2 regions of the Desertihabitans brevis genome follow, and region 2 is predicted to be linked to the other one. Evidence: riboswitches for the same ligand, from Rfam matches in the RefSeq annotation. Region 2 holds a riboswitch; the other holds the start of a gene.
The links. A riboswitch is a leader RNA that binds a small molecule or an ion and turns the genes downstream of it on or off. The one in region 2 is predicted to bind FMN.
Positions count from the first base shown of each region.

Region 1: it holds a riboswitch for FMN, as region 2 does, so the genes downstream of both, ribD (bifunctional diaminohydroxyphosphoribosylaminopyrimidine deaminase/5-amino-6-(5-phosphoribosylamino)uracil reductase RibD) here and DT076_RS16310 (ABC transporter permease) in region 2, are expected to answer to the same signal.

Region 1 is NZ_QOUI01000012.1:82,354-92,916, forward strand. It holds gene DT076_RS16985 (GTP-binding protein) at 1-209, opposite strand, end outside; gene rpmF (50S ribosomal protein L32) at 206-379, opposite strand; gene rpmB (50S ribosomal protein L28) at 458-694, shown strand; gene rpmG (50S ribosomal protein L33) at 694-861, shown strand; gene rpsN (30S ribosomal protein S14) at 861-1,166, shown strand; gene DT076_RS17010 (FecCD family ABC transporter permease) at 1,163-2,233, shown strand; gene DT076_RS17015 (ABC transporter ATP-binding protein) at 2,233-3,021, shown strand; gene DT076_RS19700 (hypothetical protein) at 3,018-3,305, shown strand; gene DT076_RS17025 (MFS transporter) at 3,375-5,228, shown strand; gene DT076_RS17030 (DUF305 domain-containing protein) at 5,258-5,881, opposite strand; gene ribH (6,7-dimethyl-8-ribityllumazine synthase) at 6,025-6,519, opposite strand; gene ribB (3,4-dihydroxy-2-butanone-4-phosphate synthase) at 6,516-7,766, opposite strand; gene DT076_RS17045 (riboflavin synthase) at 7,763-8,383, opposite strand; gene ribD (bifunctional diaminohydroxyphosphoribosylaminopyrimidine deaminase/5-amino-6-(5-phosphoribosylamino)uracil reductase RibD) at 8,386-9,384, opposite strand; FMN riboswitch at 9,568-9,698, opposite strand; gene DT076_RS17055 (MarR family winged helix-turn-helix transcriptional regulator) at 9,748-10,197, opposite strand; gene DT076_RS17060 (hypothetical protein) at 10,253-10,462, shown strand; gene DT076_RS17065 (cupin domain-containing protein) at 10,534-10,563, shown strand, end outside.
Region 2 is NZ_QOUI01000011.1:118,319-128,881, reverse strand. It holds gene DT076_RS16320 (potassium/proton antiporter) at 1-583, opposite strand, end outside; gene DT076_RS16315 (ABC transporter substrate-binding protein) at 645-1,652, opposite strand; gene DT076_RS16310 (ABC transporter permease) at 1,652-2,446, opposite strand; FMN riboswitch at 2,541-2,678, opposite strand; gene DT076_RS19685 (DUF7544 domain-containing protein) at 2,754-4,298, opposite strand; gene DT076_RS16300 (putative immunity protein) at 4,387-4,932, shown strand; gene DT076_RS16295 (hypothetical protein) at 4,964-5,317, shown strand; tRNA gene DT076_RS16290 (tRNA-Ser) at 5,339-5,426, opposite strand; gene DT076_RS16285 (nucleoside deaminase) at 5,474-5,905, opposite strand; gene DT076_RS16280 (tRNA adenosine deaminase-associated protein) at 5,953-6,588, opposite strand; gene upp (uracil phosphoribosyltransferase) at 6,777-7,418, shown strand; gene DT076_RS16270 (substrate-binding domain-containing protein) at 7,426-8,529, opposite strand; gene DT076_RS16265 (hypothetical protein) at 8,513-10,563, opposite strand, start outside.

The sequences.
Region 1 (10,563 bases), on a different contig from region 2:
CAGGCGTGGTCGAGCTGGTGCACCACCTGCTCGACCACCCCGTCGGCGTCGCTGACCACCCGGTGCAGCTGTTGTGCCTCGACGTGCAGGTCGTGCCGGACGACCACCGCGCGCGGCAGGTCCCACTGGCAGCCGATGGTGACCGACGCCATCGCGGTGGCGTCGATCCCGGTGACGAGGACCACCGGCACCGTCCCGACCCGGCTCACCGCTCCCGCACCTCGACCAGGCCCCGCTGGACGGCCTTGACCAGGCGCCGCGGCACCCGGACGACCCGGCCGTCCACGGTCACCGGGACGAGGTCGGGCACGGTCGCCTTCCACTGCGCCCGCCGGTGCCGCGTGTTGCTGCGGGACATCCTGCGCTTGGGGACGGCCATCTCTGCTCCTCCAGGTCGACGTGCTAAATGAGAATGATTCTCGTATGCTCGAGGCACACCGTACACGAGGAGGACGTCTTGTCAGCCACCTGCCAGGTCACCGGGGCCACCCCCGGGTTCGGCCACTCCGTCTCGCACTCCCACCGCCGCACCAAGCGACGCTTCGACGTCAACCTGCAGCGCAAGACCTACTGGGTGCCCAGCCTGGGCCGTCGGATCACGCTCACCCTCAGCGCCCGCGGGATCAGGACGGTCGACGCCCGCGGGATCGACGCCGTCGTCGCCGACATCCGCGCCCGGGGAGGTCGGCTCTGATGGCCAGGCGCAACGACCTGCGTCCGCTGGTGAAGCTCCGCTCCAGCGCCGGCACCGGCTACACCTACGTCACCCGCAAGAACCGTCGCAACGACCCCGAGCGGCTCACCCTGCGCAAGTTCGACCCGATCGCCCGGCGCCACGTCGAGTTCAAGGAGACCCGCTGATGGCCAAGCGCTCCACGATCGCCGCGAACGAGAGGCGGAAGCGGACGGTCGCCCGCTACGCCGGGCGACGGGCTGAGCTGAAGGCCGAGGTCCGCCGTCCCGACGCGAGTGCCGAGGAGCGGCTGGCCGCCGTCCGGGCGCTCTCGGCGCTGCCCCGCGACGCCTCGCCCACCCGGGTGCGCAACCGCGACGCCGTGGACGGACGTCCCCGGGGACATCTGCGCAAGTTCGGGCTGTCCCGGGTGCGGGTGCGCGCGCTGGCCCACCAGGGCGTGCTGCCCGGGGTCACCAAGTCGAGCTGGTGACGACCTTCTACCGCCCGCTGGCGGCCCGGCTGCCCGCGCTCCGGGACGGGGTGCTGCTGCCGTCCGCGCTCGCCGCGGCGCTGGTGGTGTCGGGGCTGCTGGCGATCGGGCTGGGCTCGGCGGTGATCGACCCCGCCGACACCGCCCGCTACCTGTGGGCCGCGGTGAGTGGCGGCACCATCTCCGCCGACGAGGTGAGCCGCTACCAGATCGTCTGGCAGATCCGCACCCCGCGGGTGCTGCTCGCCGCCGTGGTCGGGGCCGGGTTGGCGGCGGTCGGGGCGACTGTGCAGGCGCTGGTGCGCAACCCGCTGGCCGACCCCTACATCCTCGGCATCTCCTCCGGCGCCTCGGTCGGTGCGGTCACCGTCACCCTGTTCGGGGCGCTGGCGGTGCTCGGCATCCACGCCGTCTCGGTGGGTGCCTTCGCGGGGGCGATGGGGGCGACCGTCCTGGTCTACGCAGCCGCCCGCACCCGCAGCGGGATCACCCCGCTGCGGCTCGTGCTCACCGGGGTGGCGCTGGCCTTCGGCTTCCAGGCGGTGATGAGCGTGCTCATCTACTTCGCGCCCGGCAGCGACGCCACCAGCACCGTGCTGTTCTGGACGATGGGCACCTTCGGGGCAGCCACCTGGGGCTCGGTGCCGGTGGCCGCCGCCGTCGTGCTCGTCGGGCTCGTCGTGCTGCGGCGGGCGGCGGGGACCCTGGACGTGCTGGCGCTCGGGGACGAGGCGGCCGCCTCGATGGGCGTGGACGCCACCCGGAGCCGGCGCTGGCTGTTCCTGCTGACCGCCGTCGTCACCGGGGCGATGGCCGCGGTCAGCGGCACCATCGGCTTCGTCGGCCTGGTGGTGCCGCACGTCACCCGGCTGCTGGTGGGCGCCACCCACACCCGGGTGCTCACCACCGCTCCGCTGCTCGGGGCCGTGCTCGCCGTCTGGGTCGACCTGCTGGCGCGGACGGCCGTCCCGCCGCGGGAGCTGCCGCTGGGGGTGCTCACCGCGCTGGTCGGTGTGCCGCTGTTCGTGGGCCTGATGCGGCGCCGGCACGCCTTCGGAGGTGCCTGATGGAGCTCCGCCTCGACCAGCTCTCGGTCGACCTCGGTGGGCGCCGGGTCGTCGAGCAGCTCGACCTCGACGTGACCGCCGGGGAGGTGGTCGGGCTGGTCGGGCCCAACGGCTCGGGCAAGTCCACCGCGCTGCGCTGCGTCTACCGCGCCCTGCGGCCCTCGGCCGGTGTGGTCCGCCTCGACGGCGAGGTGCTCGACTCCCTGTCGCTGCGCGAGACCGCGCGGCGGACGTCCGCCCTCACCCAGGACGGCGGCGCCGACGTCGACTTCACCGTCGCCGAGCTGGTCGCCCTCGGCCGGACGCCGCACCAGCGCGGGCCGGTCCGGCTCAGCGCGGCCGAGCGGGAGCTGTGCGAGCGGGCGATGGCCCAGACCGACGTGCTGCACCTGGCCGGGCGGGGCGTGCTCAGCCTCTCCGGCGGCGAGCGCCAGCGGGTGCTGCTGGCCCGGGCGCTGGTCCAGGAGCCGCAGCTGCTGGTGCTCGACGAGCCGACCAACCACCTCGACCTGCGCCACCAGGTTCGGCTGCTGTCCCACCTGCGCGCGACCGGCCTGACCATCCTCGTCGTGCTGCACGACCTCAACCTCGCCGCCGCCGCCTGCGACCGGCTCGCCCTGATGTCGGCCGGCCGGCTGGTGGCCGTCGGCACCCCCGCCGACGTGCTCACCGCCGAGCGGATCGCCGAGGTCTACGGCGTCGAGGTGCAGCTCACCCGGCACCCGCTGACCGGCGACCCGCAGGTGCTCTTCGCCCTCGACCGATCCCAACCGAAGGAGATCCGATGACCCTGTCCACCCGCGCCCGCGCCGTCCTGCTCGGCACCGGGGCCGCCCTGCTGCTGACCTCCTGCGGGGCCGAGGTCGAGGCGCCGTCCGGGCCCGCGGCCACCACCACCACGGTGAACCGCTGCGGTGAGCCGGTGGAGTACACCATGCCCCAGCGCGCCATCGTCTACGAGGGCGGCAGTGCGGACAAGATGTTCGCCCTCGGGCTGACCGACCACGTGCTGGGCTACGTGCTGCCGCCGGCCAACCCGCCGGTCAGCGAGTCGCCGTGGGCCGCGGAGTAGGAGGAGGTCGAGCTGCTGTCGACCGACCTGCTCAACCGCGAGCTGGTCGTCGATGCGGGCGGTGACTTCGTGCTGGCGGGGTGGAACTCCGGGTTCTCCGACTCCCGCGGCATCACCCCGGCGATCCTCGACACCCTCGGGGTGCAGAGCTTCATGCACGCCGAGTCCTGCTTCAACTACCCGGGCTTCCCCGAGCGGCACACCCCGTTCGAGGGGCTCTACACCGACCTGGAGCGGCTGGGGCAGATCTTCGGGGTGGAGGAGCGCGCCGCCGAGCTGGTCACCGACTACCGCGAGCGGGTGGCGGCCGTGCAGGAGCAGGCGCCCGAGGGTGAGCCCGTGCCGGTCTTCCTCTACGACTCCGGCACCGACGCCCCGTTCACCGCGGCCAGCCAGGTGCCGCCCAACGACATCATCACCCTGGCCGGAGCCCGCAACGTCTTCGGCGACGTGGACGCCCGCTGGACGGAGGCGAGCTGGGAGTCCGTCGTCGACGCCGCCCCCGAGATCATCATCATCCTCGACTACCAGGACCAGCCGGCGGAGGAGAAGATCGCCTTCCTGCGGGAGAACCCCGCGACCGCTGACCTACCTGCCCGCGGTGCGGGAGGGCAGCTTCTTCGTCCTCGACTACAACGAGGCGATCTCCAGCCCCCGCAACGTCGACGGCCTGGAGAAGTTCGCCGCCTACCTGCGCGACCACGTCGCCGGTCGCTGATGGCCGGCCTGCCCGACCGCAGGCTCGCGCGGGCCACCTGGCCGCTGCTGGTGGCCGCCGTGGTCGGGCTGCTGCCCTTCACCGTCTACTCGACGTTCCTGGTCCCGATCGCCGAGGCGGTGCACAGCGACGAGGCGACGGTGGGGGCGCTGCGCGGGCTGGGCGGTGTGGCGGCGCTGCTCACCGGCGTCGCCGTCGGACCGCTGCTCGGGCACTGGTCGCGGCCGCGCACCGTCGCCGCCGCGCTGGGGCTGCTCGCGGTCACCTGCCTGGTGGGGTCGGTCGGCACGCTGCCGGCGGTGGTGGCCTTCTGCTTCGGCACCGGGGTGGCGACCGCCGTCCTCACCCCGGCCCTGCTCACCGCGGCGACCAGCCGCTTCCCCGACCGCGCCGACGGCGGACGCGCGGCCACTGTGCTGACCGCCACCCAGTCGCTGGCCGCCGTGCTGGCCGGCCCGGTGATCGGGGTGCTGGCGCTGTGGCGCGGGTGGACCGGGGTGCTGTGGGCGACCGCCGCGCTGGCCGTCGTGGTGGCGCTGGTGGTGCTGCTGCGCGAACCCGCCGCCACCGGTGCGCGGGAGGCGTCCCCGGGCTACCGCAAGGCCTTCGGTCGGCTGCGCGGCCGGCCGGAGCTGCTCGCGCTGGTCGCGGTCGCCGGGCTGCGGACCGCGTCCTTCATGGGCTACCTGTCCTTCCTGGCCGCCAGCTACCACGACCGCTTCGGGACCGACGCCGGCACCTTCACCCTGATCTGGACGCTCAGCGGCGCCTCCTTCTTCACCGGCAACCTCCTCGCCGGACGGGGGGCGCGGGGCTGGGTCGCCGCGGGCCGGGCGCGGCGGGTCCTGGCCCTCGGGCTGGGCGGTGCGCTGGTGGCGGTGCTGCTCGTCTTCTCGGTCGGGTCGCTGCCCCTGGCACTGGCCGCGACGGTGCTGATGGGGCTCAGCCACGCGGTGGTGGCGGCCATGGTCACCACCGTGGTCGCCCGCGACGCCGGTGACCTCACCGCCACCGCGTTCAGCCTCACCGCGGCGGCGATGAGCGCCGGCGTCTTCCTCGGCGGCCTGGTCGGCGGGATCGGCCTCGGTCTGGCCGGCGACCTCGGGCTCTCCGCGGCGCTGGCCATCCCCACCGTGGTCGCGGTGGTCCTGGTACCGGTGGCGGGGCGGGCCAGCCGACCGGACGCCGGGCGGTCGCCCCGGTGACGCGGGTGCCCGCTGGGGCGACCCCGACGTCAGGGTGCCGGGCAGTGGCGTAGCGCGGTGCCGGGGAAGTCGGGGACGGCTCGTGCCGCAGCTTCCTCGGGTGTGGTGGCGGTGCCGTTCCGCTCGATGTCCTCGACGAGCCAGTCCATCTCGGCGATCTCGCGCTGCTGGGCCTCGATGATCTGCACCGCGAGCTCGCACACCCGGACGTCGGAGAGGTGTGCGCGCTCCGAGCGGGTGATGGCCAGGGAGTGGTGCGGGATCATCGCCCGCATGAACGCGGTGTCACCGACCGTGGCCTGACTGCGGTCCAGTGCCGCGCCGCCGCCCAGCAGGACCAGGCTCGCGACGACGATCGCGACGTTCGCCTTGGCGTTCTTGTACATGTTCAGCATCCAGCCGAGCATGATCAGCCCCATGGTGCCGCCCATGGTGAGAGCCATGAAGACCCGGCTCTGGCTGAAGCGGATGTGGCTCCACTCCCACGAACCGATGAACATCACGCCGTACATGACGACCATGGCTGTGAGGATCATCGCGGCGAACCGCAGATACATGCCACGCATCTGACGGCCGTGCTGGTCGCCGCGGTGCGGGTCGTCCGAGCCACGCCGGTCGGGGTGCTGTCCGCTGTCGTCGTGCTGGTTCTCCATCGTCACGTCCCTCCTCCTTCGTCGCGAACCGGTCTCAGGTTCGGATCCGGAGCCGCGTGCCTACCCCGTGAGCGACGCGGTCATGCGCGACTCGTGCAGGCGGCCGTCCGGCAGGATGCGGCAGCAGGCTGAGCCCGCGCGCCTCACCCGTCGATCGGCCGGGACGGGGCGAGGGAGGGGACGTCGCGCAGGGCGACCGCGGTCGCGACCGCGGCCTGCGCCGCCTCGAAGCCCTTGTCCTCGGCCGCGCCCTCGAGACCGGCCCGGTCGAGCGCCTGCTGCTCGTCGTCGCAGGTGAGGACCCCGAAACCGACCGGGACCCCCGTGCGCACGGCCACCTCGGTGAGTCCGGTGGTGACGGCCTGGCAGACGTAGTCGAAGTGCGGGGTGCCGCCGCGGATGACGACGCCGAGGGCGACGACGGCGTCGTGGTGCGGGGCGAGGCGTGCTGCGGCCACCGTCAGCTCGACGCTGCCGGGGACCTCGACGAAGCGGACGTCGCGGACCCCGGCGCCGGCCAGCCCGCGCCGCGCGCCGTCGACCAGCCCGTCCATGACGGTGCGGTGCCAGGAGGCGGCGACGAGCGCGACCGAGAGCCCGCTGCCGTCCACGTGGAGGGAGGGTGCGCCGTCCTTCATCGTGCGCCCCCGCTCGTCGCCGCGCCGTCCAGCCCTTCGAGGGCTCCGAGCCGGTGTCCCAGGCGGTCGCGCTTGGTGCGCAGGTAGCCGGCGTTGGCCGGGGTGGGCGGGGTGAGCAGCGGCTCGGTGGAGCCGACCTCGACGCCGTGGCGGCGCAGCCCGTCGGCCTTGCGGGTGTTGTTGGTCAGCAGCCGCACCGCACCGACCCCGAGGTCGGTGAGGATCGCGGCGCCGGCGCCGTACTCACGGTCGTCCACGGGCAGGCCGAGGGCGGTCTGCGCCTCGACGGTGTCCGCGCCCCGGTCCTGCACGGCGTAGGCCCGCAGCTTGTCCAGCAGCCCGACCCCGCGCCCCTCGTGGCCGCGGAGGTAGACCACGGCGCCACCGTCCGCCGCGACGCGGGCGAGCGCGGCCGACAGCTGGGCGCCGCAGTCGCAGCGCTGCGAGCCCAGGACGTCACCGGTCAGGCACTCCGAGTGCAGCCGGACGAGCGGACGCCCGGTCAGACCGGCGGGGCTGACCAGGGCCAGGTGGTCGGAGCCGGTGAGGAGGTCGCGGTAGCCGACGGCGGTGAAGGTGCCGTGCTCGGTGGGGATGGTGGTCTCGGTGACCCGGCGCACCCGGTCGTGCACCGCCCGCCACCGCACCAGCTCCTCGATCGAGAGCAGCGGCAGGTCGTGCTCGGCGGCCAGCCGGACCAGACCGGGGGAGCGCATCATCGTCCCGTCGTCCTCCACCAGCTCGGCGATCGCCGCCACCGGCTGCAGACCGGCGAGCCGGCACAGGTCGACGGCGGCCTCGGTGTGCCCGGGCCGTTCCAGCACCCCGCCGGGACGGGCCCGCAGTGGCACGACGTGCCCGGGGCGGATGAGGTCGTCGGCCGTGGTGGCGGGATCGGCGAGGGTGCGGACGGTGCGGGCGCGGTCGGCGGCGCTGATTCCGGTGCCGACCCCGGTGCGGGCGTCGACGGTCACGGTGTAGGCGGTGCGCAGCGGGTCGCCGCTGTCGGTGACCATCAGCGGCAGCTGCAGCGCGTCGGCCCGTTCCTCCGACATCGGAGCACAGAGGTAGCCCGAGGAGTGGCGGATCGTCCAGGCCATCCAGCCGGCGTCCACGGTGTCGGCGGCCAGCACCACATCACCCTCGTCCTCGCGGTCGGCCGGGTCGGTGACCAGCACCGGACGGCCGGCCCGCAGCGCGGCCAGGGCCTCCTCGACGGTCCACCGCCGAGGTGCCGGGGCGCTCACCGGAGGCCTCCGGTCGTCGCCGCTGCCCCGCCGGTCTCGAGGAGCCGCTCGACGTACTTGGCGAGGACGTCGACCTCGAGGTTGACGGGGTCGCCGGCCTGCTTGGTGCCGAGCGTGGTCAGGGCCAGGGTGGTGGGGATCAGCGAGACCTCGAAGACGTCGGCGCCGACCGCCGAGACCGTCAGCGACACGCCGTCGACGGTGATGGAGCCCTTCTCGACCACGTAGCGCGCGAGGGCGGCGGGTAGCCCGATCCGGACGACCTCCCACCTCGGGTGCGGGGTCCGGGCGAGGATCGCCGCGGCGCCGTCGACGTGGCCCTGCACGATGTGGCCGCCGAACCGGTCGCTGGCGGCCATCGCGCGCTCGAGGTTGACCCGGTGCCCGACCGCCAGCGCGCCCAGGCTGCTGCGCCGCAGCGTCTCGGCCATCACGTCGAAGGTGATGACGTCGCCCTCCCGCGCGGTGACGGTGAGGCAGACGCCGTTGACGGCGACCGAGGCGCCGTGCACGGCGTCGGCCGCGGCCTTCGGGCCACGCACGGCCAGGACGGCCGAGTCTCCCTGCCGGCGCAGGTCCACGACCTCGCCCAGCTCTTCCACGATCCCGGTGAACACGATCACGAACCTCTTCCGTCGGTGGGGGTGGCCCGGACCCGCAGGTCGGGGCCGAGGGTGGTGACCTCGTCCAGACGCAGCCGCAGCGCCTGGCCGAGGGTGGTGGTGCCGAGGTCGGCGACGGCCGGTGGGCCGCCGCCGAGGAGGGTGGGGGCCAGGTAGGCCACCACCTCGTCGACCAGGCGGTCGGCCAGGAAGGTGGCGGCCAGGGTGGGGCCGCCCTCGAGCCAGACCCGGCGGATGCCGCGGTCGAACAGCTGGCGCAGGACCGTCGACGGGTCCCGGCTCCGGGCGTGCCAGGTCTCGGCCGCCCCGTCGAGGACCCGGGAGCGGGGCGGCAGGTCCCGCTCTCCCATGACGACCCGGAGCGGTTGCCGGTCGACCGGCGTACCGTCGGGGCCGCGCACCGTCAGCCGCGGGTCGTCGGCCAGCACGGTGCCGGTGCCGACCAGGACGGCTCCCGCCTCGGCGCGGAGCCGGTGCACGTCCGCGCGGGCCGCGGGCCCGGTGATCCACCGGCTGCTCCCGTCCGCCGCCGCCGACCGGCCGTCGAGGGTGGCAGCGAACTTCCACACCACCCGGGGCCGCCCGGCGGCGACGGCGAAGGACCAGGACCGGTTGAGCGCGGCCGCCTCGTCGGCCAGCGGGCCCGCCTCGACCGCGACCCCGGCCGCCCGCAACCGGGCGGTACCGCCGGCCGCCATCGGGTTCGGGTCGGATTGGGCGTAGACGACCTGCGCCACGCCGGCGTCGACCAGCGCCACCGAGCAGGGCCCGGTCCTCCCGGTGTGGTCGCAGGGCTCGAGCGTCACCACGGCGGTGCCGCCACGGGCGGCGGATCCGGCCTCGGCGAGCGCCACCACCTCCGCGTGCGGGCTGCCGGCGCCGCGGTGGTACCCACGGCCGACCACCTGCCCGGCGGCATCGGCGATGACGGCACCCACGCGCGGGTTGGGGTCGGCGACCGGCCCGAGCCGTGCCAGCTCCAGGGCGGAGCGCATCAACGCCCGGACGGCGGTCTGGTCGATCAACTCTCATCCCCTCGTGCTCGGTCCAGCTGGACGAGCTCCGGGGACGAGCCGGACCACGACGTCACCGCACGGCACGACGTGGACCAGCAGCGGGCCGACCAGCCTCCACCGGGGCCCGCCCGAGCGGGACCACGGCGGTCTGGTCCGACCTGCCTACGTGCTGCCTCCCATCCGGACTTTCACCGTCGGTCCTGGAGTTCCACCAGGTCAACCGTCTGCTGGCTGCAGACGGGTCGCGGACTGTCACCGCCGGTTCGGACTTGCACCGACCCCGGAGCACGTGCGGCCCAGTGTGCCACGGCGTCGGCGACCTCGCGCACCGTGCCCGGCAGGTCAGTCCGGGACGGTGCGGGAGCGGTCGATGAGGTCGTCGAGGACCGCCCGCAGCCGGGCGAGCTCGTCCTCGCCCAGGCCCAGGCGGTCCATCATGGTCACCGGGATCGACTCGGCGGAGCGGCGCAGCTCGCGACCCTGGTCGGTCAGCTCGATGCTCAGCGTCCGCTCGTCGGCGGGATCGCGGCGGCGGGTGACGTAGCCCAGCGACTCCAGCTTCTTCACCATCGGGCTGACGGTCGCCGGGTCCTGGTGGACCAGCTCGGCCAGCCGGTGCAGCGGCAGCCGGCCGTGCTGCCACAGCGCGAGCATCAGCAGGTACAGCGGGTGGGTGAGCCCCAACGGCTCGAGCAGCGGGCGGTACAGCGCGACGACCCGGCGGGAGGCCGCGACGAGCCCGAAGCACACCTGCACCTCGAGGTCGAGCAGGTCCGGACGCTGTGCCGTCATCGTCTATCCTTTCTAAGGACCCTCATCATTGGCGTCCTCAGCATAGGAGATGCTCATGCCCAAACCCCCTCCCGACCCGCGGCGCAACGACGGCTTCTCGTGGTTCTACCGCTTCGACCACCACGTCACCTACGCCCTGCTGCACGTGATGGGCCCGCCCGACCTCGACGAGGCCCGCGACCCGCGCACGCAGATGAAGAAGGAGTACGAACGGCGCAAGGCGCTGCACGAAGCACGCAAGCACGCGGCCCGCGCGAAGCGCTGACCCGGCTCGGCCACGCGGCCCCGAGCCGTGGGGCTGCGCGTCGGGCAGGCGCCAGGCGTATCGTCGCGGTCATGACCGAGAGCGAGGGCCCGGTCGTCCGG
Region 2 (10,563 bases):
CGACCAGCTCGAGCACGACCAGCCCGGCCAGCCCGAGCGGACCACCGGCCAGCTCGTGCCCCAGCGCCAGCTCGCTGGCCACCGTCACCAGCAGCACCGTGGGGGCGTCGTTCAGCCCGGACTCCGCCTCGAGCACGCCGCGGAGACGTCCGGGCAGCGGCACCCGCCGGAGCACCGAGAACACCGCGGCGGCGTCGGTCGGCGAGCAGACCGCCCCGAGCAGCACCGACGTCCACAGGTCGAGCCCGAGCACCATGTGGGCGAAGGCGGCGGTGAGGGCGGTGCTGACCATCGTGCCGACGACCGCCAGCAGCGCCGCCAGCGGCGTGCTGCGGCGGATGTCGGGCCAGCGCGTGGTGAGGCCGCCCTCGGCCAGGATGAGCACCAGCGCCCCGAAGCCGAGCGCGTGCGCCAGGTCGGCGTCGTCGAAGGCGACCCCGAGGCCGGAGTCACCCAGCACCATGCCCAGGCCGAGGAACAGCAGCAGGGCCGGCAGACCGACCGAGGAGCCCAGCCGGGCGGCCATGACCGAGACCAGCAGGACGGCGGCGCCCACGAGCAGGATGCCGTCCAGGTCGATCATGGGCTCATCCTCCCCCACCTGCTGTGACGCCCGTGTGACGCGCCGACGGGCCCGGCAGGGGTCAGGGCAGGAAGTCGTTGGTGGCGGCGGTGGTCGCGTCGACCTCGCCCTCGAGCAGGTCGGCGCCGGCCATGAACTGCGCCATCGCCTGCCAGCGTTCCAGGTCGACCCGGCCGCTGGCGTCCCCGAACAGCGGGATGGTGGCCTCCAGGGTGGCCCGGGCGTCGTCGCGGGCCGCCCCGGTCATGCCGGGGATGTACGCACCGCTCAGCTCGACCGCCGCCTCCGGGTCGTCGACCACCGCCCGGATGCCCTGCAGCGAGGCGGCCACGAAGGCCCGCAGCGTCTCGGGGTCGCGCTCGGCCAGCGCGGTGGTGGTGTTGAGCCCGATGCTGGCCAGGGCGGCGTCCTCGGGCAGGGTGAGGGTGCGCACCGGGATGCCGGACGCCTCCAGCCGGACCGCCTCGTTGTTGAGGTAGCCCATCACCCCCTCGACGGCGTCGGTGGTGAGCGCGGCCTGCTGGGTGAAGCCGATGTACTCCACCGTCAGGTCGTCGGTGGTCAGCCCGGCCGACTCCAGGATCGCCAGCAGCGCGAACCAGTTGCCGCCGTAGGGCCCGGGGGTGCCGATGGTGCGTCCGCGCAGGTCGGCGGGGGTGGCGATGTCGGACTCCTCGCGCACGATCAGCGCCACCGGGTACTGCTGGTAGACCGTCGCCACCGTGAGCAGCGACGACCCCGCCGAGACCGCCTGCAGCAGCTCGTCCCCGCTGGCCACCAGCAGGTCCTCCTCGCCCGCCTCCAGGGCACCGAACAGCGACTCCGACCCGCCGTGGTGGCGCAGCGTCACGTCGAGCCCGGCCTCGGCGTAGAAGCCGAGGGCGTGCGCGGCGTAGAAGGGCGCGAACTGGATGTCGGGGATGTAGCTGAAGCCGAGGGTCAGCTGCGGGGAGCCGGGGGTGGGGGTCGGTCGCGCCGGCGCCGCCTCGTCGGCACCGCAGGCGGCCAGTCCGGTGGCGCCGAGCAGCCCACCGGCCGCGGCGAGCAGGGTGCGTCGGGTCAGCCTCATCAGATCTCCGTCCGTCGTTCGATCAGCCGCACCACGGCGTAGGCGGCGGTGGCGAGTGCGCAGAGCACGAGCAGGGTGGCGAAGAGACCGGCGGTGTCGGAGCGGTCACGCTGGGCGGTCAGCAGCAGGCCGAGGCCCTTGCCGCCCATCACGAACTCCCCCACCACCGCGCCGGTGACGGCCAGCGTGACGCCGTTGCGCAGGCCGGACAGGATCGCCGGCAGGGCCAGCGGGGCCTCGATGTGGCGCAGCAGCCGCCAGCCGCTGGCGCCGTCCACCCGGGCCGCGGCGACCACCTCGGGGTCGAGGGTGCGCAGGCCGAGGGTGGTGGCGACGACCACCGGGAAGAAGACGAGCAGCGCGCAGAGCACCGCGATGGCCGGCAGCCCGTAGCCGACCCAGAGCACCAGCAGCGGGGCGATCGCGATCGCCGGGACGGCCTGGGACGCCGCGACGTACGGCTCCAGCGCCGCGCCGGCCCACCGGCCGTGCACCAGCAGCCAGGCCAGCGGCAGCCCGACCGCGACACCGAGCAGGCCGCCCAGCCCGGCCGCGGAGAAGGTCGCGCCGATCGCCGGCAGCAGGTCACCGGTCTGGAACAGCTCGACCAGGGTGGTGACGACGTCGACCGGCTCGGGCAGCACCACGCGGCCCACCGCACCGCTGGCGGTCACCGCCCACCAGAGGAGCACCAGGACCACGCCGAGGACGAGCGGCGGCCAGAGCGCACCGGCCGGCCACCCACGACGTCGGGCACCCAGCAGGGTGGTGCGTGCGTTCTCCCGCTCAGCCACGGCCGTCCTCCCGGTCACGACGCACGCGACCTGGGGACGGCGACGCGGGCGCGTCACCGCAGGGCACGCGGGGACGTCACAGCGTCCTCGCGCGCCACGTGCTGCTTCCCATCCGGACTCTCACCGTCGGTCCCGGAGTCCCACCGGGTCAACCGTGTCGGCGCCGGAGCGCCTGCACGGGTCGCGGACTGTCACCGCCGGTTCGGAATTGCACCGACCCCAGAGCACGTACGTGTCTTGCGAACCTGCATCCTAGCCCGGCTCCGGAGCGGTGCCCGACCACCGTCCAGCGGCGTCGGGCGACGGGTCAGCGGGTCGGTCCCTGCGGGCCCCAGCCGTCGTCACGGCCCCGGTCCTCCTGCTGCTGGCCGCCGGGCTGCTGGCCCCACTGCTGGCCCTCCTGCTGGCCGCCGTCCTGCGGGCCCCACTGCTGGCCCGGCTGACCGCCACCCTGCGCACCCCCCTGCTGACCGGGGTCCGGCTGACCCGGCTGGCCCCACTGCTGCCCACCCGGCTGGCCCCACTGCTGGCCGCCCTCTGGCTGGCCCCACTGCGGCTGCTGGCCGGGCTGCTGCGACGGGTACGGGTCCTGACCCCACTGCCGATCGGCGGGAGGGTCCTGCTGCTGGCCCCACTGCTGACCGGCTGGGGCATCCTGCTGCTGGCCCCACGGCTGCTGGGCGCCGTAGGCCTGCTGCTGGTTCCACTGCTGGCCGCCGTACGCCTGCTGCTGGCCGGACTGCTGGCCGCCGTAGGGGTCCTGCTGACCCCACTGCTGGGCGGAGGGGTAGCCACCCCACTGCTGGGCGAGGTCGGGGTAGGGCTGCGCCACCCAGCCGCCGGTGCCGGGCGCGGGCGAGGGCAGCTCGGTGGCCTTCCGGCGGGCGAGGTCCATGCTGTAGACGGTGGAGAAGCAGTTGAGGAACGGCGCCACGAAGAGCGCGGCCACCAGCGGCAGGGCGTACATCACGACGACGCCGATGATGATCGGCGCCACGGTCGCGGCGTCCGGGCTGCCCGAGCTGAGGCTGTCCCCGGCGGCCGCCAGCCCCCCGGCCATCACACCGAAGCCGATCGCGAGCCCGACGAAGGTGACGACGTAGATCACCGCCTGCGGGATCAGCTGGGCGACGATGGTGTAGCCGAGGGTGCGCCAGAAGTTCCGGTCGGTCAGCCGCCAGGCCCGCTTGACCGCGGTCATGCCGCCCAGGCGCTCGACCGCGAGCACGGTGTAGACCGGCAGCAGCTTGACCGAGACCCACACCGCCGCCACGACGACCGCGAGGTAGAGCAGGGTCGCGACGCCGACCCCGAGCCCGGCGGCGCCACCGCCGGTGTCCTGCGACAGCCCCACCGACGCGGCGACGACCCCGCCGACCGCCAGCCCGAGCACCAGCGTCAGCGCCACCGCGGCGAGCACGGCGAGCAGCAGGAGCGGGATCACCCGGCCCCAGAAGCCGCGGGTCTCGCGCCAGAGGTCGCCGAGGGACGGCCGTCGGCCGTCGATGGTCTGCTGCACCAGCACCGCCGCCATCCCCTGCGCCCGCAGCGCCACCAGGAGCAGGACGACGTAGAACACCAGCGTCCCCACCACGCCGAGCACCACCGCGCCCACCCCCGCGCTGGCGCCGGCGCCGGGGTCGCCCTGCAGCACGGCGGTCAGCCCGAGGGCGAAGACCAGCACGGTGATGACGAGCCCGCCGACCAGACCCACCAGGAGCGGCAGCAGGACGATGCCGAGGTGGGCGCCGTACCGGCTCTTCATGGCCCGCCAGGCGGTGCCCAGGACGTCCCCCAGGCCGTGCGGACGGGCGGGGGCGATCGATGACGCGGGAGTGGCGGGATAGCTCATGGCGCAACGATGGCAGGCCGCGGGTTCCTCCGGGTAGCACCTGCGCGCCCGATCCGCGCCAGATCGCCCGCGATGGGACGATCGGTCGGTGCCGAGCGCCCGGGACGAGGTCCCGCTGACCGTCGAGGAGCTGCGGGTGGTCGTCCGCTTCGCGGCTGCGGCGGCCGAGGAGCTGCTGCCGGTCTTCGAGCGCCGGCACCCCGACGACGGACGACCCCGCGCGGCGCTGGAGGCGGCGCGGGTCTTCGTCGAGGGCGCGCCCCGCACCCGGCTGCAACGGGTCGCCTCCGTCGAGGCGCACCGGGCCGCCCGGGAGGCCGCCACCGAGGTGGCACGGCTGGCCGCCCAGGCCGCCGGGGACGCGGCCGCGGCGGCCTACCTGCACCCGTTGGCCCGCGCCACCCAGGTCGGCCACATCCTCCGCGCGGCCGCCGACGCCGCCCGGGTGGCCGAGATCGAGGCGGGTGAGGACGCCGCCGCGGCCGACCGTGCGGTCGAGCGGTGGCGCGAGCGGGCCCCGGCCGTCCTCGTCGACGTCCTGCGCCGCTACCCACCGGCACCGGCCGGCCGCAACCGGGTCGCCCGGTTGGTGAGCACCCTCGACAGCGTGCTCCGGGAGGCTCCCGGCGGCTGACAACCGCCCCGTCGGGCAGGACGATGGGGTGGTGCGGATCAGCGCGACACCTCCCGGCCGGGGCCCGGCCCAGCAGATCGTCCGTGCCGGGCTGCAGCGGTGGGACCCGATCGGGTCGATCCGCGCGGGCGGGCCGGCCGACGAGTACGACGACCTGGTCGAGCCGGTGCTCGAGACGGCGGCGTCCGGTGCGGGTGCGGAGACGCTCGGGAGCGCGCTGCGGCAGGTGCTGCGGAGCGACTACGGGTTGTCGCGGCCGGAGGGCGAGTGCGTCGACGTCGCCCGGGACGTCCTCGAGGGTCTCCACGCCGGGCGTCACCTGCCTCCTCCCGGAACGACGGAGCCCGCCCCGGAGGACTCCGGGACGGGCTTCGTCAGGGGCTGAGGAGGCTCAGCTCAGCGCCGTTGGCGGTGGCGGCGGGATTTGAACCCGCGGTGGTTTTACCCACACGCGCTTTCGAGGCGCGCTCTTTAGGCCGCTCAGACACGCCACCGCCGAAGAGGGTACCGCCCGGTGACACCCGGGGGCCAATCCGTCGACTCAGCGGTGACCGGCGAAGAACTCCTGCAGCACCGCGCCGCACTCCTCGGCCATGAACCCGGCCACCACCTCGGGGCGGTGGTTGAGCCGCGGGTCGCGGACCACGTCGAACAGCGACGCCACCGCTCCGGCCTTGGGGTCGAAGGCGCCGAAGACGAGCCGCTCCACCCGGGCGTTGACGACGGCGCCGGCGCACATCGCGCACGGCTCCAGGGTGACCACCAGGGTGTGCCCGGACAACCGCCACTCCCCCGCCACGGTCGCCGCCCGCCGCAGCGCGAGCACCTCGGCGTGCGCGGTCGGGTCACCGGTCAGCTCGCGCTCGTTCCCGCCGGTGGCGACCACGTCGCCGGACGGCCCGAGCACCACCGCGCCGATCGGGACGTCCCCGTGCCGGCCGACCCGACGCGCCTCGGCCAGGGCGAGCAGCATCGGCTGCCGCCACCCGAGCGGCGCCCGGTCCGGCTCCGCCCCGGCCATCAGCTGAAGCTGGCCTCGACCACCTTGCGCACCTGCGGCCCGAAGCGGATCTGGTCGGCCAGCTGCAGCAGCAGCTGGTCGCTGGACTCCTCGACGTCCTCGCAGATCCGGGTCATCTCGAAGCTGGTGATCCCCTGGTCGGCGAGCAGGTCGAGGTCGCCCAGCGGCACCGTCTCGTCCTCTTCGTCGGGGTCGGGCAGGTCCTCCTCGCCGAGGAAGTCGGCGATGTCGCGCGCGATCGGCCAGTCGTAGGCCGCGGTGGCGTCGGACAGCAGCACCTGCACCGTCGCCCCGCGCACCCGCACGATGACGAAGATCTCCTCCACCAGCGAGACCAGCCCGATCGCGCCGCTGTCCCCGGGCATCCGGCGCAGCTGGGCGATCAGCTCGTCCAGGTCGTTGGCGACCTCGTAGGTGAGGGCCTGCGCGACGGGGGCGCCGTCCTCGCGGTAGATCGCGACGGCGAGGTCGACGTCGTCCTCCGAGGCGTCCTCGAGGTCGTCGTCCTCGTCGTCGTAGTCGTCGTCCTCCTCGTCGAGGTCGTCACCCTCGGGCTCGTCCTCGTCGTCACCGAAGTCGATGTCGTCGGCGACCAGCCCGCGGGCCTCACCGGAGGCGCGGAAGCGCTCGGACAGGTCGAGGCTGTCGATGTCGTCAGCCTGGTCGCTCACCTGAGCCTCCTCCGGACGTGTGCACGGTGCGGACGTCTGCGGCCCATGGTGTCAGATCCTGCCCTCCCCGACCCAGCCGATTCGGCCGCGGTCTCGCCGCCCGGCCATCCGCCGCGGTGTGCTCGCCGCCGCCGCCGTGGGAGGCTGGCCGCGTGGAACTCTGCGTCGTCGACCACCCGCTGGTGGCCCACAAGCTGACCATGCTCCGCGACCGGGAGACCAGCTCACCGACCTTCCGCCGCCTCACCGAGGAGCTGGTGACGCTGCTGGCCTACGAGGCGACCCGCAGCGTCCGGGTGCAGGAGCACCGCGTCGAGACGCCGGTGGCCCCCACCATCGGCACCGCGCTGACCGATCCCCGGCCGCTGGTGGTGCCGATCCTGCGGGCCGGGCTCGGGATGCTGGAGGGGATGACCCGGCTGATGCCGACCGCCGAGGTCGGCTTCGTCGGGATGGCGCGCAACGAGGAGACCCTGCAGCCGGTCACCTACGCCGAACGGCTGCCCGAGGACCTCTCGGGCCGGCAGTGCTACGTCCTCGACCCGATGCTCGCCACCGGCGGCTCGCTGGCCGGCACCATCCAGTTCCTGGTCCGCCGGGGAGCGGACCACATCACCGCCATCTGCCTGCTCGCCGCGCCCGAGGGCATCGAGCACCTGCGCGAGGTGCTGGCCGACCTCGGCGTCCCCTGCGAGCTGGTGGTCGCCGCGGTGGACGAGCGGCTCAACGAGCTGGGCTACATCGTGCCCGGGCTGGGTGACGCCGGCGACCGGCTCTACGGCCTGGCCCACTGACTCCGGCTCAGGAGGACTCCCGCACCGCCAGCGTCGGCAGCAGGTCGACCCGGGTCAGCGCCGCCGGCCCGCGGCCGGTCCGCAGCCGGTCGACGCAGCTGCGCAGCGCCGTGTGGCCGACGTCGAACTTCGGCGGTGCGACCGCGGTGAGCGGCACCGGCGACAGCGCGGCGAACTCGTCGTCGTAGCCCACCAGCGCCAGGTCGTCGGGGACGCGCCAGCCGCGTCCGGTGGCGACGTCGACCAGCGCCATCGCCACCTGGTCGGGCAGCACCACCACGGCCCGGACGTCGGCCGCACGCACCTGGTCGAGCAGCTCCTCCAGCTGGCGCCGCTGGTCGGCCGGCGGCGCGGCGGCGCCCAGCAGCGGGAACGAGAGCGTCTCACCGCCGGGGCACAACGCGCCCATCGCCCGCCGGACCCCGGCCAGCACCGGAGCGGCGGTCGGCCCGGCCCGCCAGGCGACCGCGATCCGGGTGTGGCCGCGCTCGACCAGGTGCCGGACGGCCAGCTCGGCCCCGTGGCCGTGGTCGCTGCGCACCGAGCCGATCGCGGTGCCGGGGTCGACGCCCTCCAGCGAGCGCTCCACCACCACGGCGGGGACGCCGGCGCCCGCCAGCAGGCGGTAGGTCGCGCCGTCGTCGGCGAAGGTGCGGCTCGGCGTCACCAGCAGCCCGTCCACCCCGCCGGCCACCAGCCGTCCGACCTGCTCGGTCTCCAGGTCCACGGAGTAGCCGGACACCCCGAGCACCAGCCGGATGCCGAGCTGGCCGGCGGCCGCCCGGGCGCCCCGGATCACCGCGGGGTAGTAGTAGTCCGCCGACGGCACCACCATGCCGATGGTCGCCAGCGGGCCGCGGCGCCGCGCGGTGGGGTGGTGCGGCGCCGGCGCCACCGCTCCCCCGTGCACCCGCTCCAGCAGGCCCTTCTCCTCCAGCGCCACCAGGTCCCGCCGCACGGTCATCCCGGAGACCCCGTGGCGGTGGGCGAACTCGGCGGTGATGACCATCCCGTGCAGCTCGATCTGCCGCAGGATCAGGGAGTGGCGCTCGTGCGGGATCACCGCGCGATCCTCGGCGAGCGCCCGCGGGCCGTCAACGCCTCGGCCCACGGACCTCCACCTCCAGCAGCTCGCTGCGCGTCGTGCCGGCGTGGTTGGCCAGCTCGACCACGTAGCGGTGGTGTCCGGGCTCGGCGTCCTCGACAGCCACGCTGGCCCGCTGCGCGTGCGGGGTGTCCGCGGCCAGCGTCCCGCTGCCGATCTCGACGCCGTCCTCGAGGAAGCGGTAGGAGGTGGCGTTGGTCCCCCACCACAGGTCGGCGGTCAGCCGGAAGCTCCCGTCGCCGTCGAAGTCGTCGTGGCTGAGCACCGGCCGGCCGGGGGCGGCGTCGCTGACCTCCACGGTGACCGGGGCCAACGGGGTGGAACCGCGGGAGTTCACCAGCTCACCGGTGTAGGTGTAGCGGCCGTCCGGCCTGCCGGCGACCTCGACCACCACCCGCTGCGCCTGCGGGGTGCTCGGCGTCAGCCGGCGGACCGCCAGCGGCTCGCCGTTCTCGTACAGCCGCACCAGGCTGGCGTTCTCGCCCCACCACAGGTCGGCCGTCAGGGAGAAGAAGCCGTCGCGCAGGCCGGTGTCGTGGCCCTCGTCGGTGGAGAGCACTCCGCGGCCCGGCGCGCTCGAGGCCCCGTCGGCCGGTACCTCGTCGGGGAACGGCGCCGCGGTGTCGAGGCGGTCGAGGTCGACCACCCGGCCGTCGACGACGAGGGTGCCGTCGGGCCCGGGGCGGGACCGCAGCGGACCCTCGGTCGAGGTCGCCAGCACGACCCGGAAGTCGGCGGTGCGCCCGGAGCGCGACAGGCGCAGCGTGCCGTCCTGCGCGGTCACCTCGACACCCTCGCCGAGGACGAAGCCGCTGAGCACGGTGCCCGCGGCGTCGGTCAGGGTGAAGGACGGGTGGCCGTCGGCCGCGGCGTCGGGCACGTCGATGGTGACGCCCGTCTCCGGGCGCAGCTGCCAGTCCCAGCGGTGCTCGGTGTCGTCGGCGAAGCTGTCGTGGATCGCGACGACGGCGTCGGAGGCGTCCCCCTCGGCGAGGTCGACCACCTGCTTGCGCAACGCGCGCTGCACGCCGAAGTTGGCCGAGCCGTCCAGCTCGAGGTAGCCGCCGCCCTGCCCCTCGAACGCGCGCGACACCACCGTCCGACCCTCACCGCGGACGGTCTCGTACTGGTTGGCGTAGGCCTCCAGCTGGCCGTCCACCAGCGGCTTGCTCCACAGCTGGGGCGACGTCCAGGACTTGCCGCCCTGACCGGCCCAGGTGGTGCCGTGGCTCATCCAGGACAGCGAGAAGGTCTCGGCGGCCGACCAGCCCTTGTGCCGGGAGTTGCGGTTGGAGGTGACCACCAGCGTGTCGTCGGCGTCGGCCAGCCGGTTGCGGAAGGCGTAGAAGCCGGGCTCGTCGTCGAGCAGCGCCCGGCGGGCCTCGGGCAGGGTGACGTCGTCGGGGTCGCCGCTCGCGGTGGTCGGGTAGTAGAGCGCGGCCCACAACGAGTGCACGCCATCGAAGGAACGCCGCTGCGAGTCGACACCCTGAACCTCGTCGTAGAGGTGCTTCAGGCCCGGCAGCGCCCCGTCCGGGGTGATCGGGAACAGCAGCGGGAACAGCCCGTCGACCTGCCCCGAGGGGCCGGCCACCCCGAACTGGGCGACGTCGCCGTCGGGGCGGCTGGAGGCGACGTGCAGCGCCAGGTTCCACCACTGCGGCCGGGTGAGGTGGGCGTCCAGCACCTCGATGCCGGCGTCCTGGGCGAGGTAGGCCGAGGGCAGCATGTACAGCCCGGTGTAGTGCAGGTAGTCCCAGCCCTCCTGGGTGTGGCCGCTGTCGCCGTAGCCGGCGTCGAGGTGCTGGGCGACCTGGTCGACGAGGTAGCCGATCCGCTCGTCGTACATCCCGAGGTCGCCGTCGCCGCGGGCGGCCAGCAGCATCGCCAGCTCGGTGGTCCGCGCCACGCCGACCCAGTTGCTGGCCTTGTCGGCGCCGTCGAGGGTGTCGTGGTGGTAGGTCGAGAACAGGTCGGCGGTGCGCCGCACCAGGTCGCGCAGCCCGGCGCGCTGCTCCTCCTGCAGCCCGGCGTAGGACC